Regions from separate parts of the Pseudoduganella sp. LjRoot289 genome, predicted to be linked through region 2. Evidence: predicted binding sites of a transcription regulator. Region 2 holds the regulator's gene; the other holds the start of a gene.
What was found. Region 2 encodes sigma-54, which starts transcription at its own class of promoters, with help from an activator protein. Its sites were predicted from a motif close to TGGCANGNAANCTGCTTT; they were not measured.

Region 1: the regulator sigma-54 is predicted to act here: its motif matches at 1,806-1,823, upstream of ACSQ8Y_RS27670 (flavin monoamine oxidase family protein).

Annotation. Positions count from the first base shown of each region.
Region 1 covers NZ_CAXUPN020000001.1:6,422,687-6,429,215, forward strand. The annotation lists gene ACSQ8Y_RS27665 (Mu transposase C-terminal domain-containing protein) at 1-1,520, shown strand, start outside; gene ACSQ8Y_RS27670 (flavin monoamine oxidase family protein) at 1,860-3,428, shown strand; gene ACSQ8Y_RS27675 (c-type cytochrome) at 3,425-3,847, shown strand; gene ACSQ8Y_RS27680 (RidA family protein) at 3,856-4,380, shown strand; gene ACSQ8Y_RS27685 (TonB-dependent receptor plug domain-containing protein) at 4,417-6,529, shown strand, end outside.
Region 2 covers NZ_CAXUPN020000001.1:6,262,485-6,269,013, forward strand. The annotation lists gene ACSQ8Y_RS26970 (KdsC family phosphatase) at 1-537, shown strand, start outside; gene lptC (LPS export ABC transporter periplasmic protein LptC) at 564-1,160, shown strand; gene lptA (lipopolysaccharide transport periplasmic protein LptA) at 1,185-1,781, shown strand; gene lptB (LPS export ABC transporter ATP-binding protein) at 1,784-2,545, shown strand; gene ACSQ8Y_RS26990 (RNA polymerase factor sigma-54) at 2,552-4,036, shown strand; gene hpf (ribosome hibernation-promoting factor, HPF/YfiA family) at 4,104-4,460, shown strand; gene ACSQ8Y_RS27000 (enoyl-CoA hydratase/isomerase family protein) at 4,555-5,634, shown strand; gene ACSQ8Y_RS27005 (PAS domain S-box protein) at 5,836-6,529, shown strand, end outside.

The DNA.
Region 1 (6,529 bases), 160 kb from region 2:
TGGTGGCCGAGTACACCCAGCGCCACGGCGTGTCGCATCCCACCATCTACCGCTACCTGCGCCGCTACTGGCAGCGCGGCCAGACCCCCAACGCGCTGCTGCCCGACTACGCCAACTCCGGCGGCCGGGGCAAGACCCGCGCCGCATCCGAGGGCGTCAAGCGCGGGCGGCCGCGCAAGGCGGGGGCCGCGCCGGGCGTGAATGTCGACGAGCCCATGCGCGCCGTGTTCCGCGTCGCCGTCGCGCGCCACGCGGCCGCGCACCCGCCGCTGTCGCGCCGCGCCATCTTCGACCAGATGCTGCGCGACTTCTTTTGCCGGCGCCGCATCGATGCCGCCACCTTGCGCGTGCAGCGCCACGATACGGTCGAGGCGCAGCCCACCTTCGGCCAGTTCAGCTACTGGCTGGAGCAGGACCAGCTGCTGGAAGCGCAGCGCATCGCGCCGCCGCTGGCGCCGGAAAGCGCCGTCACGCGCCCGGGCCGTCCCGGCGCCGCCTTCCGCGTGGACGTGGTGCAGGCCGACGTGCAGCTGGTGTCGCGCGCCGACCGCGGCCAGGTCACCGGCAAACCCTATCTGTACGTGGTGACGGACATCTTCAGCGGCGTGGTGGCGGGCACTTATGTCGGCATGGAGCAGCCCGGCTGGGCGCAGGCGCTGATGGCGCTGGCCAACAGCGCGGCCGACAAGCGCCGTTACTGCCTGCGCCATGGACTGGACATCGTGTCCGGCGCGTGGCCCGCGCGGCATCTGCCGGAGCTCTTGTTCGCCGACGCCGCGCTGCTGGGCAATGCGGACGACTGCGCCGACAGCACCTTGCGCAACAATTTCAATGTGCGCTGCCTGGTGGCGCACGAGGACGCGCCGGCGGCCTGGCGCGTGGAGTTGGGCAAGCGCTTCAAGCTGCTGCCCCGCATAGCCGCTGCTGCCGCGTCGGCCGGCGCGGCGGCGGACGACAGCGGCGGCCTGCCCTGCGGCGCGGTCGACGCGGTCCTGGACCTGGAGCAGTTCACCCGCATCGCCATCGGCAGCGTGATGGCCTACAACCACAAGCCCGGGCACGATGGCCGCACCCCGCAGCAGTTGTGGGACTGGGGCGTGGCGATGCGCGGCGCGGCGTTGCGGCAATATTCGGAGGAACTGGTGCATTGCAGCCTGCTGCCGGTGAGCGACGCGCTGGTGACTGCCGACGGCATCCTGCTGCACGGCACCTACTACAGCTGCGCGCGCGCCGTGGAAGGACGCTGGTTCGAGCGTGCGGCGCAGCGCGGCCACTGGCAGGTGAAGGTGGCGTGCGACGCCTCCAGCCTGGACACCGTCTACCTGCTCGACCCGCAGGCGCCCATGCATTTCCACGCCTGCCACATTGCCGAGCGCAGCAAGGCGCACCGCCGCCTGTCCTCGGCCGAGGTGGCGCGGCTGCGCGCCGGCGACCCCCTGGCCCGCCCGCACGTACAGCACGTACAGCAGCCGGGGCAGTACGCCAGTTTCGAACGTATCGTGGCGGCGCTTGCCGGCTAGGCGCGGCCGCATCCCCTTGCGCCTTCAAATGGTGCGACGCATCAAAACCGGGCTTCAACCCCAGAAGGCCATGACGTTCGCACCGTCATGGCCTTTTTTCCTTCCCGGTACGGTCATGTTGCGCCGCAAAATAGAGTTGCTCGCGGCGGAAAAGAGTCCGTTTCCAGGCGCCGGACCATGCCAGCCGTCCCGCCCTGCGACCTGCGCGCGGCGCAGCAACATTGTTTTCGGCGCTGGAAAAGTCTGTATTTTATTTCGTATATGAATATTACATTTATAGCTTATTGGCACGGCGATTGCTAAGCAGGAAGGGTAGTTCCAACTACCTGGAGGTTGCCGATGATAAGCAGGAGAGATTTCTTGTACCGGGCCGCGGCAGTAGGCGGCACGGGTCTGATGCTGAACACGATGCGTGCCTGGGGCATGGGGATCGAATCCCGGGCGTCCGCGCCGCCTGCCTTGAGCGGCAGCGGCAAGGGCAAGAAGGTGCTGATCCTGGGCGCCGGACTGGCCGGTATGACCGCCGCCTTCGAACTGGGCAAACTGGGCTACCAGTGCCAGGTGCTGGAGGCGCGCGCCTTCGCCGGCGGCCGCTGCCAGACTGCGCGCAAGGGCTTCGCCCTGACGGAGCTGGGCGGCGAGGAGCAGCGCTGCCAGTTCGACCAGGGCCACTACATCAACCACGGCCCGTGGCGCATTCCGCTGCACCACCAGTCCACGCTGCACTACACGCGCTTGTTCGAAGTGCCGCTGGAAGTCATGGTCAACGACAACGACCATTCCATCGTCTACCTGGAAAACGGCGGACCGCTGTCGAAGCAGCGCTTGCGCCCGGCCCAGATCAAGGCCGACCTGCGCGGCCATGTGGCCGAGCTGCTGGCCAAGTCGGTCAAGGCCAGGCAGATCGACCAGGCCCTGACCGAGCAGGACCAGCGCCTGCTGCTGGACTACCTGGCGCATGAGGGCCAGCTCGACGCGGGCGACCTGCGCTACAAGGGCCGCAGCGGCCGCGGCTACGCCGTCAATCCCGGCGCGGGCATGATGCCGGGGGCCGGCAAGGAGTCCGACCCGCTCGGTTTCAAGGACTTGCTGGAATCGCAGGTCGGCAAGGTGTACAGCGCGGTGCAGGACTTTCCCATGCAGAACACCATGTTCCAGCCGGTGGGCGGCATGGACCAGATCGCGAAGGCGTTTGAAAAACGGGTCGGCAGGCATATCCGCTACCGCGCCGAGGTGCAGCGCATCTTCCACGGCGAGAACAAGGTGTCGGTCACCTTCAAGGACAGCGCCAGCGGCAAGCTGTCCACGGAGTCCGCCGATTACTGCCTGTGCACGATACCGCTGTCGGTGCTGCGCATGGTCGACAGCGATTTCTCGCCCGGCTTCAAGGCCGCCATCAAGCAGGTGGCCTACGCGCCGGTCGGCAAGATCGGCCTGCAGATGAAGCGCCGCTTCTGGGAGGAGGACGACCAGATCTACGGCGGCCATGTGCTCACCGACATCGAGGGCATCAACACCATTTCGCTGCCGTCGTCCAGCTGGCAGAAGCGCAAGGGCGTGCTGCTCGGCTATTACAACTACCAGACTGCGGCCATCGAAGTGAGCGCCATGACGCCAGGCGAGCGCGCCGAATTCGCGCTCGCGGCGGGCGAGAAGATCTTCCCTGCCTACCGCGCATCGTTCGAGAACGCGTTTTCCGTGGCCTGGCACCGCGTGCAGTACAACCTGGGCGGCTGGGCCGACTGGAACGAGGAAAGCCGCAAGCACGCCTATCCGGTGCTGCTGGAAGGCGAGGGGCGGGTGCTGCTGGCCGGCGAACACCTGAGCTACCTGACCGGCTGGCAGGCCGGCGCCATCGAATCGGCCTGGCAGCAGCTGGCCAAGATCCATGAAAGGGCCAGCGCATGAAGGATCCCCGGATTGTCGCGATGCTGATGGCGGCCGCCGCTGGCCTGTGCGCCGCGCCGCTGGCGGGCGCGCAAGGGCCGGCGCAGGCGCCGGCCGGCAAGGCGCTGTTCCTGAGAAACTGCGCGGCCTGCCACCAGGCCAGCGGCAAAGGCATCCCGGGCGCTTTTCCCGCGCTGGCGGGCAACCCGCTGGTGCAGGGGCCTGCGCCGGAGGTGGCCTCGGTGCTGCTGCAGGGGCGCGGCGGCATGCCGGACTTCAGCGCCAGCCTGAGCGACGAGGACATCGCCGCCGTGCTCAGTTTTGCGCGTGGCGCCTGGGGCAACAAGGCGCCGCCATTGGCGGGGGAAGAAGTGGGCACGCTGCGCACCAGGCTGGGCGTGCCGCAATACGCGAACGGCCGGATGTCCAACAAACACTGAAAGAGACCATGAAGAAAACCATCGTTACGAGCTCCTTCTCCGCGCTGGCGCTGTTGTCGGCGCTGGCCCCGAACCTGGCGCAGGCGCAGGCGCAGGCGCAGGCACAGGAAATCATCCGCCACAAGATCCCCGGTTCCGACTTCCCCATCGCCCAGGCGGTGACGCTGCCGCCGGGCGCCACCATCCACTTCATCAGCGGCCAGGTGCCGCCCGTGACCGACAAGAACGCCGCGCCCGACTCGCTGGCGGCCTATGGCGACACCAGGACCCAGACCATGGGCGTGCTGAAGAAGATCGACGAGATCCTCAAGGGCATGAACCTGGCCATGGGCGACGTGGTGAAGATGCAGGTTTTTCTGGTCGGCGACCCGGCCAAAGGCAACCGGGCCGACGTCAAGGGGTTCATGGAGGCCTATACGCAGTTCTTCGGCGGCAGCCAGCCCAACCTGCCCGCGCGCGCGGTCATGCAGGTGGCGGCGCTGAACGTGCCGGGCTGGCTGGTTGAAATCGAAGTGGTCGCCGCAAAAAAATAAGCACATAAGAAGTCACTCAACCCAAGGGATATCGTTATGCACAAGGCCAAATTGAAAGCATGCGCAGCAGCCATCACGGTGCTGTACTCGGGATACGCGCTGGCTGCCGACGCAGCGGTCGGCGCAGCTGTCGATGCGGCGGCCGAAGAAGCACAGGCCGTGGCGGCGGCGGGGGCCGCCGTCACGCCGGTGTCGGCGGGCGCGGTGATCGTGACCGGCACCCGCGCCAGCGGCCTGAAGGTGGAAAACAGCGCCTCGCCGATCCAGGTGCTCGACAACGCCTCGCTGGCCCGCACCGGCCAGCCTGACCTGATGCAGGCGCTGGCGCAGAACCTGCCGTCCTTCACGGCCCAGGCCTTCGGCGGCGACACCGCCAACCTGACCCTGTCGGCGCGGCTGCGCGGCCTGAGCCCGAACAACACGCTGGTGCTGGTGAACGGCAAGCGGCGCCACGGCACGTCCAACCTGGCGGTGCTGGGCGGGCCATTCCAGGGCGGCGCGGCGGCCGACCTGAGCTACATCCCGGTCACCATGATCGACCACATCGAGGTGCTGCAGGACGGCGCGGCCGCCCAGTACGGCACCGACGCCATCGCCGGCGTGATCAACATCATCCTCAAGTCGAACCAGCAGGGCGGCACTTTCAACGTCAACGGCGGCGGCTATTCCGACGGCGGCGGCAAGACCGCCGACGCCATGGGCAACGTCGGCTTCACGCCGTTCGACAAGGCCTTCGTCAGCCTGTCGGCCGAATCGAAATACCACGGCTTCAGCAACCGCGGCGGCATCGACCCGCGCGTCGCCGACCCGGCCAACATCAAGGCCATGCCGCTGCTGCAGGCGCCCGGCTACCCCAACTTGAACAGGATCTCGGGCGATGCGCAATACCACCTGACCGTGTTCGGCCTGAACGCCGGCTACGACATCGACGACGACAGCGCGCTGTACCTGTTCGGCACCGTGGGCCGCAAGGAGGCGCGCGCCTTCGAGAACTACCGCATGCCGAGCCGGCTGCCGCAGGTCTATCCGCTCGGGTTCAGCCCCAAGGAGACCATCAAGGACCAGGACCACGCCTTCACTGCCGGCTACAAGGGCAAGCTGGGAGCGGCCTGGAACTGGGAGCTGAGCACCACCTACGGCCGCGACAAGGCCGACATCGGCGTCGAGGATTCGGGCAACGTCTCGCTGTACCAGGACACCGGCTTCACCCCGACCGTGTTCTCGGCCGGCGCCTTCGTCTCCACCCAGTGGACCAACAACCTGGACTTCAGCCGCGAGCTGGCGCTGTTCGGCGCCAAGCCCGCCACCTTTGCGCTCGGCCTGGAGCACCGCGTCGACAAGTACCAGATCAAGGCGGGCGACGCGGCCTCGCGCTACAAGGAGGGTTCGCAGTCCTATCCCGGCTTCTCGCTGACCGACGCCGGCAAACACGACCGCAACAACAAGGCGGTGTACGCCAACCTGATCGTCTACCCGGCCGACGCGCTGACGCTGGACCTGGCCGCGCGCTATGAGAAGTTCAGCGACTTCGGCAGCGCCAAGGTCGGCAAGGTCACCAGCCGCTACGACTTCACGCCGGCCGTGGCGCTGCGCGGCACCGTCAGCAACGGCTTCCGCGCGCCGACCCTGGCCGAGCAGTACTACTCGGCCACCAACGTGTCGCCGCGCAGCGCCTTCGTGCAGCTGGCGCCCAATTCGCCGGGCGCCGCGCTGGTGGGCGTAAACGGCCTGAAGCCGGAGAAGTCCACCAACTTCAGCGCCGGCCTGGTGCTCAACCCGAGCAGCAGCGTGGCCGTGACGATGGACGTCTACCAGATCGCCATCCGCGACCGCATCGTCGGCAGCGGTTCCCTGTACGGTTCGGGCGGCGCCGACAACTCGCCGGCGGTGACGGCGGCCATCCTGGCCAACGGCAACGTGCTCGATCCGACGGTGGTGCAGACCGGCATCAACATCTTCTCGAACGCCGTCAACACCCGCTCGCGCGGCGTGGAGTTCGTCGCGACCTTGAACAGCAACTACGGCGATGCGGGCCGGGTCGACTGGTCGGCGGCGGCCAACTATAACAAGGTGCAGGTGACCAAGATCAACCAGGCGCCGGCGCAGCTGCGGCCGCAGACGCTGCTCGACAAGACCGCCATTTCGGACA
Region 2 (6,529 bases):
AACAAGGCCTACAATCTGGAAAACGTGGCGCGCGCGGCCAAGGTCAAGCTGATCATCTTCGACGTCGACGGGGTGCTGACCGACGGCAGCCTGCATTACGGCGCCGAGGGCGAAATGATGAAGACCTTCAACGTGCAGGACGGCCTGGGCATCAAGCTGCTGCAGGAAGCGGGCATCCTGACCGCCATCATCAGCGCGCGCCGTTCGCCGCAGGTGACGGCCCGCGCCAAGGACCTCGGCATCGAGTTCGTGCACCAGGGCGGCCACGACAAGCTGACCCCGTTCAACGCGCTGCTGGCCAAGACCGGCCTGTCCGCCGAGGAAGTGTGCTTCATCGGCGACGACGTGGTGGACCTGGTGATACTCAAGCGCGTCGGCTTCGCGGTGGGGGTGCCGAACGGCCGCGCCGACGTGCTCAGCCGCGTGCACCACGTGACCGAAGCCCACGGCGGCCGCGGCGCGGTGCGCGAAGTGAGCGAGTTCGTCTTGCGCGCCACCGGCAACTACGACAAGGTCATGGCCCAGTTCCTGGTCTGAAAGAATCGAGAATATGCGAAGGTTGAATGATGCGTAAACGAACCGCGCAGCGCTGGCGGCTGTCGATCACCATGGTGGCCGGGGTGTTCGCCGCCTGCGGCAGTTTCTGGCTGGTACAGCTGATGAGCCGCAGCGACGAGGAACTCATGGCCGACAAGCGCCTGAACGAGCCCGATTACATCATCGAGCAGTTCAGCGTGGTGCGCATGACCAAGGAAGGCAAGCCGAGCTACATCGTGGCCGGCGACAAGCTGGTCCACCGTCCGATCGACGACGCGTCGGAGATCGACAAGCCGGTGGTGCGCAACCTGAGTTCCGGGCATCCGCCGCTGGACATGACGGCCAGGCGGGCCCGCGTGGACGAGGGCAATTCGCGCGTGAAACTGGAGGGCAATGTGGTGATCGACCGCGCAGCGCAGGGCACGGGCGCGGCCATGCACATGACCACCGAGGCCCTCACCGTTTATCCGGACGAGGACCGCATGGAGACCGATGCGCCGGTGCAGATCATGCAGGGCGGCACCACCGCGACCGGCACCGGCATGAAGGCGAACAACGCCACGCGCCAGGTGCAGCTGCGCGGACGCGGCACCATCGTCACGCCGCCGCCGGCGCCTAAATAATCGAATACACTGAATGGAAAAAACATGAAAAAAATGCTCTTGTCGGCCTTGCTGCTGTGCACGGCCGGGCTGGTCCAGGCCGAGAAGGCCGACTCCACCAAGCCGACCCAGATCAGCTACGACAACGCCGACGTCGACGACGTCAAGCAGATCAGCACGCTGACCGGCAACGTCGTGCTCACGCGCGGCACCTTGCTGATGAAGTCGGCCAAGGCGGTGGTGACCAAGGATCCGGAAGGCTACCAGTACGTGACCTTGACCAGCGTGGGCGGCAAGCCCGCCACCTTCCGCCAGAAGCGCGACGGCGAGGGCGAGCAGTGGGTCGAAGGCGAAGCCGAACGCATCGAGTACGACGGCAAGGCCGAACTGGTCAAGCTGTTCTCGCGCGCCAAGGTGCGCCGCCTGGAAGGCAACAAGCCGAGCGACGAGGTCGAGGGCGAGTTCATTTCCTACGACAGCCGGCGCGAATTCTTCAGCGTGCGCAACAGCGCCGACGGCGGCAGCAAGCCGGGCGCCGGCCGCGGCACCATGGTGATCCAGCCGTCGAACAAGCCTGCCAAGCCGTCCGCGCCGGCAACTGCGCCCGCACCGGCGCCGGTGCAGCCTGCGGCGGGGAAATGACGATGGCGGAACACACTCCAAGCTGCAACAGCACCCTGGTCGTGCGCGGCCTGCAGAAGACCTACGGCAAGCGCCAGGTGGTGCACGACGTCTCGCTGCAGGTCGAGTGCGGCGAGGTGGTCGGCCTGCTCGGCCCCAACGGCGCCGGCAAGACCACCTCCTTCTACATGATCGTCGGCCTGGTGCCGTCCGACGCGGGCAGCATCGACATCGCCGGCGTGGACGTGTCGAGCATGCCGATCCACCAGCGCGCCACGCTGGGCCTGTCCTACCTGCCGCAGGAAGCGTCCGTGTTCCGCAAGCTGACGGTGGAGGAGAACATCCGCGCCGTGCTGGAGATCCAGAAGGTGGACGGCAAGCGGCTGAGCAAGGCGCAGATCGACGAGCGCCTGGACCGCCTGCTGGCCGACCTGCAGATCGAGAAGCTGCGCGAGAACGCGGCGCTGTCGCTGTCCGGCGGCGAGCGCCGCCGCGTCGAGATCGCGCGCGCGCTGGCCACCAATCCGCGCTTCGTGCTGCTCGACGAACCCTTCGCCGGCGTCGACCCGATCGCCGTGATCGAGATCCAGCGCATCGTGCGCTTCCTCAAGGAGCGCGGCATCGGCGTGCTGATCACCGACCACAACGTGCGCGAAACGCTGGGCATCTGCGACCGCGCCTATATCATCAACCAGGGTAGCGTGCTCGCGTCCGGCCGGCCGGACGACATCATCGCCGACGAATCGGTGCGGCGCGTCTACCTCGGCGAACACTTCCGCATGTAAGCACCCATGAAACAGTCTCTGCAACTCCGCACCTCGCAGCATCTGGCGCTCACGCCGCAGCTGCAGCAATCGATCCGCTTGCTGCAGTTGTCCACGCTGGAGCTGCACCAGGAACTGGAGCAGCTGCTGGGCGACAATCCCCTGCTGGAACGGCTGGACGATCCGCTCGACCGCTCGCTGCGCCTGCTTGGCGACGGCGCCATCAACCAGACCCAGTCCAGCGGCGCCGAAGCGTCGCCGGCCGACGTCGGCGCGCCGGCGCAGGACAGCGCGCCCGCGCAGGAAGCCGAAGCGTTCGAGAGCGGCGACGGCGACAGCGCCAGCAACGCCGAGGCCGACAGCGACTGGAGCGACGCCGGCCGCAGCAAGGCGCCCGACGACGAGGACTCGCGCCCGCAGCTCGAGGCCAGCCACTGCACCTTGCGCGAGCACCTGATGGAACAGATGCGCGTGACGGTGCAGCAGCCGCGCGACCGCGTGCTGATGGAGCTGATCATCGACGCGCTGGACGAGAACGGCTACCTGGAAGAGAGCCTGGAGGACATCCACGCCCGCCTGCCGGAAGAGGCCGATGTCGAGCTCGACGAGCTGCAGACGGCGCTGACCCTGCTGCAATCGTTCGACCCGATCGGCGTCGGCGCGCGCAGCGCGTCCGAGTGCCTGTCGCTGCAGATCCGGCGCATGCCGGGCGTGCCCCTGGTGACGCGCCGCATGGCCGTCACCATCGTCGAAAAGCACCTGGCCTGGTTCGCGCAGCGCGAATTCAACAAGCTCAAAAAAGCCCTCGACTGCGACGACGAGGACTTGCGCGAAGCGCAAACGGTGATACGGCTGTGCAATCCGCACCCGGGCGCGGAGTTCGCCTCCGACGTGTCCGACTACGTGGTGCCGGACGTGATCGTGAAGAAGGCGCGCAATGGCTGGCAGGTCTCCTTGAACAACGACGTGATGCCGCGCCTGCGCGTAAACGCGCTGTATGCCAACATGCTCAAGCAGGGCAAGGGCGAGTCCGCCATGGGCGCGCAGCTGCAGGAAGCGAAGTGGCTGATCAAGAATATGCGCCAGCGTTTCGACACCATCCTGCGCGTCGCGCAGGCGATAGTAGAAAGACAAAAGAACTTTTTCAGCCATGGCGCGGTTGCCATGAGACCCCTTGTGTTGCGTGAAATTGCTGATACACTGGGACTACACGAGAGCACTATTTCTCGGGTAACAACTCAGAAATACATGCTGACTCCGCATGGCATGTTTGAGTTGAAATATTTCTTTGGCAGCCACGTCGCCACCGAAGCAGGAGGAGAAGCATCCTCGACGGCGATACGGGCGCTGATAGTGCAATTGACAGGAGCTGAAGACCCGAAAAATCCATTATCCGACAGTAAGATTGCGGACATGCTGGGGGAACAAGGCATGGTAATTGCGCGACGGACTGTTGCCAAGTATCGCGAAGCTCTGAAAATCCCACCGGTTAGTCTGCGTAAAGCTTTGTAGTTTTACTTGGGTTCCCCTACGCGCCAACAAGACGACAGCGTATGAGCCCTCTTCTTTAGGAGTGTGTATGAATCTCACCATCAGTGGACATCATCTCGAAGTGACGCCAGCCATCCGTGAATACGTGCAGAGCAAGCTGGAGAGGATCAAACGCCATTTCGATCAAGTTATTGATATTGCTGTCATCCTGACCGTAGATAACCTCACCGAGAAAGACAAAAGGCAAAAGGCCGAAATCAATCTGCGCATGTCCGGCAAGACCGTGTACGTGGAAAGCCTGTCGCAAGACCTGTATGCTGCCATCGATACGCTGATCGACAAACTGGACCGCCAAGTCATGAAATACAAATCGAAAGTGCAGGAGCACGGCCACGACGCCATCAAACACCTCCCCGACACTTACGAACCCGCCGCCACCCTGTAGGGTCCCCGGCACTCCAACAAAGGGCGCATCTGGCGCCCTTTTTTGCGGCCATCGATCTAGAATACGGTATTGTTGATTTAGCTGATTTAAACCCATGAGCGGACACGTCCTCACGCAAGTTTCCAACGGCACCGGCTTCATCACGCTCGACCGCCCGAAGGCCCTGAACTCCCTGTCGCTGGACATGGTGCGCGCCCTGACCTCCGCCTTGCTGGCCTGGCGCGACGACAGCGCCGTGGCCGCCGTGGTGATACGCAGCAGCAGCGAGAAGGCCTTGTGCGCGGGCGGCGACATCCGCTTCTTCCACGACGTGGGCCGCGCCACGCCGCAGGGCGGCAGCGCGCTGCTGGAGGATTTCTTCACCGAGGAATACGCGCTCAACCACCTGATCCACTATTACCCTAAACCGTATATCGCGTTAATGGACGGCGTGGTGATGGGCGGCGGCATGGGCATCGCGCAGGGCGGACCGGACTGCGGCGTGCGCGTCGTCAGCGGGCGGACGAAGATGGCGATGCCCGAGGTGAACATCGGCCTGTTCCCCGACGTCGGCGGCAGCCATTTCCTGTCGCACGCGCCGGGCCGCCTGGGCCGCTACCTGGGCCTGACCGGGCTGACCGTGGGCGCGCCGGACGCGCTGTACGTGGGACTGGCCGATCATTACGTGCCGGAAGCCGAATGGCAGGCGCTGGGCGACTTGCTGGAAGTCGTGCCGGGCGCGGAATTGCGCGAGGCCGTGCAGGCCTACGCTGCGGGCTTTGACGCCGGCGCCGGCGTGCTGGAAGGCGAGCGTGCCGCCATCGAGCGCCACTTCGCAGCCGACAGCGTGGCGGCCATCATGGCCTCGCTGGCCGGGGACGAGGGCGCGTTCGCGCAGAAGGCGCTGGCAGCGATGCGGACCCGGTCGCCGCTGATGATGTGCGTGACCTTGGAACTGTTGAACCGCGGCGCCTCGCTCGGCGTGGCGGACTGCCTGCGCATGGAGCGCAACGTGGTGCGTCGCAATTTCGAGCACGGCGAAGTGCTCGAAGGCGTGCGCGCGCTGGTGGTCGACAAGGACAACGCGCCGCAGTGGTCGCCGGCGACGCTGGAGGAGGTGACGCCGGCGCTGGTGGCCGGCTTCTTCGCGCCGCCGTGGCCGGCGCACGCGCACCCGCTGCGCCACCTGGCCTAGCCGCCGCCCGGCGCCGGCCCGCGCTTATCCCTACCCCCGAATCAACCTTTCCCTATGTTGGCGCGGCCGCGCCTTTGCTATCGTCTGCATGGGCCGGCCGATGGCGCGCCGCGCCATCGACAGCCGCGGCCGAAGGGGATGGTTTGGTGAGCAGGATAGACAAACGCGCAGTGCGGCCGGGCCGCACGATGGAAGGCTGACATGCACCGCACCCTGGCGCGCCAGTTGCGCCGTTTTTGCGGGATCGACAGCCCCGAGGCTTGGCGCGCCTTGCTGGACGCGCTGCCGGCGGCGGGCGCGCTGCCCGGCATGCCGCCGCCGGTGGCGGCCCTGCTGGGCGGCCTGGAACAACTGGTCGAACAGATCGACCGCAATTTCGTGCGCTACGAGCACGACGTCGCGCTGCGCGCGCACGTGCTGGAACTGCGCTCGGGCGAGCTGACCCAGGCCAATGCCCGCCTGCGGGACGAACTCGGCAGCCGCAACCGGACCTTGCATTCGGTGCGGCTGGCCATGGCTGAACTGCTGCGCCATGAGGACGGCGCCCGCGCGCTGCCCCCCGAGGAGGATCTGGAGGGGCTGTCGGCCCTGCTGCCCGATCTGGTGCGGCGCCAGCAGGCCGGCCGGATCGAATTGATCAACCAGCGTTTCGCGCTGGACCAGCATGCCATCGTCAGCATCGTCGACACCAGCCGCCGCATCATCTACGTCAACGAGAAGTTTTGCCTGGTCACCGGCTACGCGCGCGAGGAACTGCTGGGCTGCGGCTATGCGGTGCTCGATTCCGGCCAGCATGACGCCAGCTATTTCGAGCAGGTGTGGAAGACGGTGGAAAGCGGGCAGGCCTGGCACGGGGAGGTGCACAACCGGGCCAAGGGCGGCCGCCCGTACAGCG